2 regions of the Streptomyces sp. NPDC005262 genome follow, and region 1 is predicted to be linked to the other one. Evidence: riboswitches for the same ligand, from Rfam matches in the RefSeq annotation. Region 1 holds a riboswitch; the other holds the start of a gene.
The links. Region 1 has a riboswitch for cyclic di-AMP ahead of ACFYP5_RS13085 (peptidoglycan DD-metalloendopeptidase family protein). Riboswitches for the same ligand answer to the same signal wherever they lie in the genome.
Positions count from the first base shown of each region.

Region 2: another riboswitch for cyclic di-AMP. It lies ahead of ACFYP5_RS31365 (transglycosylase SLT domain-containing protein); the one in region 1 lies ahead of ACFYP5_RS13085 (peptidoglycan DD-metalloendopeptidase family protein).

Region 1 is NZ_JBIAKK010000003.1:688,238-690,434, reverse strand. Features, by position in the region: gene ACFYP5_RS13090 (alpha-galactosidase) at 1-783, shown strand, start outside; cyclic di-AMP (ydaO/yuaA leader) riboswitch at 1,076-1,236, shown strand; gene ACFYP5_RS13085 (peptidoglycan DD-metalloendopeptidase family protein) at 1,240-2,097, shown strand.
Region 2 is NZ_JBIAKK010000017.1:81,558-83,754, reverse strand. Features, by position in the region: gene ACFYP5_RS31365 (transglycosylase SLT domain-containing protein) at 264-1,031, opposite strand; cyclic di-AMP (ydaO/yuaA leader) riboswitch at 1,036-1,221, opposite strand.

The DNA.
Region 1 (2,197 bases):
GACTCCCTGCTTTCCGCCGCCCCGATCGACTATGTGAAATGGGACTTCAACCGCTGCTTCACCGATGCGGGCTGGCCGGGCGAGGAGTATCCGCAGAAGCTCTGGATCGAGCATGTGGACGCGCTGTACGCGCTGATCGACCGGCTGCGGGCGGCTCACCCCGGTGTCGCCTTCGAGTCCTGCTCGGGCGGCGGCGGCAGGATCGATCTGGGCATCCTCGCCCGTACCGACCAGGTGTGGACCTCCGACAACACCGACCCGCTGGACCGGCTCGCCATCCAGGAGGGCTTCGGACAGATCCATCCGGCGCGGGTGATGGCCGCCTGGGTCACCGACAGCCCGAATGTCCAGCTCAACAGCAGGGTGAGCTCGCTGCGCTTCCGCTTCGTGAGCGCGATGGCCGGGGTGCTCGGGGTCGGCGGAGATCTCACCGAGTGGAGCGACGAGGAGCTGACCGAGGCCCGGGGCTGGGTGGACCTCTACAAGGAGATCCGCCCGGTGGTGCAGCACGGCGCGCTGTACCGGCTGCGTGCGCCGCGCGGTGGGCTCAGCGCCGTGCAGTACACGCATGGTGACGAGACGGTGGTGCTCATGTGGCTGGAGGCGCAGAGGTACGGGGAGTTGCCGCCGGTCCTGCGGCTGCGCGGGCTCGACCCCACGGCGACCTACACCTGCTCGGACACCGGGGCCGTCCACCACGGTTCCGTGCTGCTGCATCAGGGACTGCACACCGACCTGCGGGGGGATCTGGACGCGAAGGTGCTGAGGCTCCGTCGCGAATGATGTTCATGACATGTCCGTATTGGGGTATTTAGTCGAACATGCCCTGCTTTATGCGGGAGATGGGGGTCATCTCGTGAGCGGGATCATATCGGTGACGGTGTGTGCTGGTGCGGCGGGAGGCTAATCCGTACACGGCGCGGAAATCCAAGATCCTTAATCCACGGAGTGTGACCGGAATTCCGCGCTGATTTCCCGGCGCGGATTCCGGCACGCAACCGATGGCTTGTTCTGCTCGTCCTCATTCGTTTACGGTCACCGTCAATCCGGACGGACCGCCTAATCCTGCCGCCGACCGGAATTCGCACCCACTCATCGTGTGGCAGGAGCGGGGGAACCAGGTAAGCCGCCGACCGGAGAAATCCGGCCGGCTCGGGGTGAAGTCGCACTTCATGCGACCGGGCATCTCCAGTCCGAACCCGACAGCTCACCTCGTAGGCGCCGGAGAGGAAATTCTTCATGCCCATATCGGGTAAGCACCGTCGTCCGAAGTCCAGCACCATCGCTCGTGGCGTTGCCGCCGCCGGCGCCGGCGGGGCCGTCATCGCCCTCCCGCTGCTCGGTGCCACCGGTGCCCACGCCGCGGAGCAGGCCGCTCCCGTCGCGCACTCCGCCGCCGCAACGCACGCCGCCCCCGCCGCCCCGGTCGCGAAGCAGGCCGAGACCCGGACGTACTCCGTCGTCGCCGGCGACTACCTGTCGAAGATCGCCACCGACAACAAGGTCGAGGGTGGCTGGGAGAAGCTGTACCAGGACAACCGCGAGGTCATCGGCGGCAACCCGAGCCTGATCCTCCCGGGCATGAAGCTGACCCTCGGCGGCCCCGCCGCGGCCACCGGCACCACGCCGGCCGCCCCGGCCCCGTCGAAGGCTCCGGTGGCCACCAAGCCCGCGCCCGCCCAGAGCAGCAGCTCCGGCTACGTCGCCCCGGTCCCGGGCAAGCACACCACCAACTACCGTGCCTCCGGTGCCAACTGGTCCAGCGGCAGCCACACCGGCATCGACTTCCCGGTCTCCACCGGCACCAGCGTGAAGGTGATCACCTCCGGCACCGTCGTCACCGCCGGCTGGGGCGGGGCGTACGGCAACGAGGTCGTCGTCAAGCACGCCGACGGCCACTACTCGCAGTACGGCCACCTGTCCGCGCTCTCCGTCTCGGTGGGCCAGACCGTCTCCACCGGCCAGCAGGTCGGCCTCTCCGGTGCCACCGGCAACGTCACCGGCCCGCACCTCCACTTCGAGGTCCGCACCGGTCCGGCATACGGCTCGGACATCGACCCGGTCGCCTTCCTGGCTTCGCACGGAATCTCCGTCTGATCGGATCCGATCAGGCCTGATCCGAACGGCTTGTTGAAGGGGCGGTGCGCGGCGGCGCACCGCCCCTTCGCTTATTCCCTCTTTACCAAAACCTGACCGG
Region 2 (2,197 bases), on a different contig from region 1:
AGTGAAACTGGTTCTACTGCCGTTCGCGCGTCAAGTCACTACATACCCGTGGGTAACTTGTGCCGCTCGGGGCGCGCCCGGATACACCACGCCCTGCGCCGGCTGCGGACGACGGAACACCATGCCGGACACCGGCAACGACGCCGGGGTTTCGGTCGCGACCGGACCATGCCCCTGATCGGGCAGAGACGGGAACGGGTGGCGAGGCCCCCTCGGACCCTCGCCACCCGTCAATCCGGAACCGGCATCAACACAACTGCGTGTCAGTACGCCCCGAACACGTTGTCGATCGAACCGTACTTGGCCGCGGCGTAGTTGCACGCAGCCGTGATGTTGGCGACCGGGTCGTAGATGTCCATCGACGTGCCGGACACGTGGTAGGCCTTGAACGTGGGGTCGATGACCTGCAGGAGCCCCTTGGACGGCGTGCCCTTGGCGGCGTTCGAGTCCCAGTTGTTGATGGCCTTGGGGTTGCCCGAGGACTCGCGGATGATGTTGCGGTGGATGCCGTCGTAGCTGCCGGGGATGCCGTGCTGCGCCATGACAGCCAGCGACTCCTTGATCCAGCCATCGAGGTCGTTCGTGTAGGTCACGGGCTTCGTGGTGGCAGGAGCGGCACTGCTCGCGGCCGGCTTGGGGTCGGCGGCCGGGGCCTCGGCCTTGGCACCGATGGTCAGCTTCATGCCCGGGTGGATCAGGGCAGGGTTGGCTCCGATGACCTCGCGGTTGTCCTGGTACAGCTGCTGCCAGCCGCCCGTCACGGACTGCCCAGCGGCGATCTTGTAAAGGGTGTCACCGGCTATCACGGAATAGACGGTGGGCGCGGCCTTCGCGGCGGCAATTCCCTTTGCCGGGGCCGCAGCGGGCGCCACATTCTTCGTGACGGCGGCGACGGACTGCGCCGGCGCCGCGAAGGCGGTGGTCGCACCGATCACGGGGAGTGCGAGAGCGGCTCCGCCCGCGCTCACGGCGATGAAACCGCGAGTCAGCGAACTGGACTTACGACGACGGTGGTTACCCGTTGCGGGCATGGTGCATTCCTCTCCGTCGCCTACGAGGTGAGCTGTCGGGTTCAGGCTGGAGTTGCCTGGCCGTATGGGAATACGACTTCACCCCTAGCCGTTCCGGATACCGGATCGGCTGCTTACCTGGGTCCCCCGCTCCTGCCGTACGTGAGTGGTCGGATTCCCGGACGGCGGCAGGATTCGGCGTTCCATCCGGATTGACGGTGACCGTAAGCGAGAAACTCCGGCCGGAACAAGCCCCCACTTTTCGATCACAATTCATTTACAAGATCGAGTCGGGGGATTATTCGCAGTTCACCCTCGCCCGCGAAGCCAAATCTCTTGGCGCAGAAGGGAACCGGGCAGTACGCCGCCGCGTCCGCGGGCCCGGAAAGTGACTCTCACCACTTGGTCCGAAATGACCGATTTCCCCAGCAGGCAAGGTCTCGACCTGTGCAGGTCATTCATTCATCAGCAAAGAGAGCAATTCATCTCGATTGCCGAAATTCAGACATTCAAGACATTGGTGTGCTGCTGAGGGGTCTTCGACAGGTCGGGGCGGCGGGTGCCCCCTCCACGGGCGGCGGCAGCGTGTCACGCGTCTCGACCGGATGCGGCACACGAGGGGTCGCCCACCGGCCCGGTCCCGCAGGTTCACGCGAAGGACGCCCCCCACGGCGCGGGGGGTGCCGTACGCCATCGGAATGGCCGTCATGGTGCGCAAACGCCCCGACCACCCACCGGGGCCGTCCGGCAGCACAAGCCACGCGATGACGGCGGAGAGCCCGGGTGCTGATCACCGTGCCGCTGTCGCCGCGCAGCGTCGCCCGGCCACCGGCTCGCTGGATACCAGCCGTCCGGACGTGGCGCACCGTGATCGCCATCGCTCGGTCAGCTGTCGAAGGCTGCCGGATCGATCTTCTTCAGCTTCTCGGCAAGGCGGGCGGGATTCGCAAGATCTCTCTTCGTGCTCTTCGGACGAGTACCCCTCGGGCCCCTCCGGTTCGCAGAGGAAGCAGGAATCGGTCACACGGCAGGCCGCAGCAATACAGGAAGATCTTGGCCCGGCATTGCGGGACAGCCCTCATGACAGTCAGCGCCTCGGCTGCTCATACGAACCCGTCCTGATCCTGCGCATCGAAACCAGCGGTGCGCACGCCTGCTCCGAAAGCAGTACGGCAACGCCCCACTTG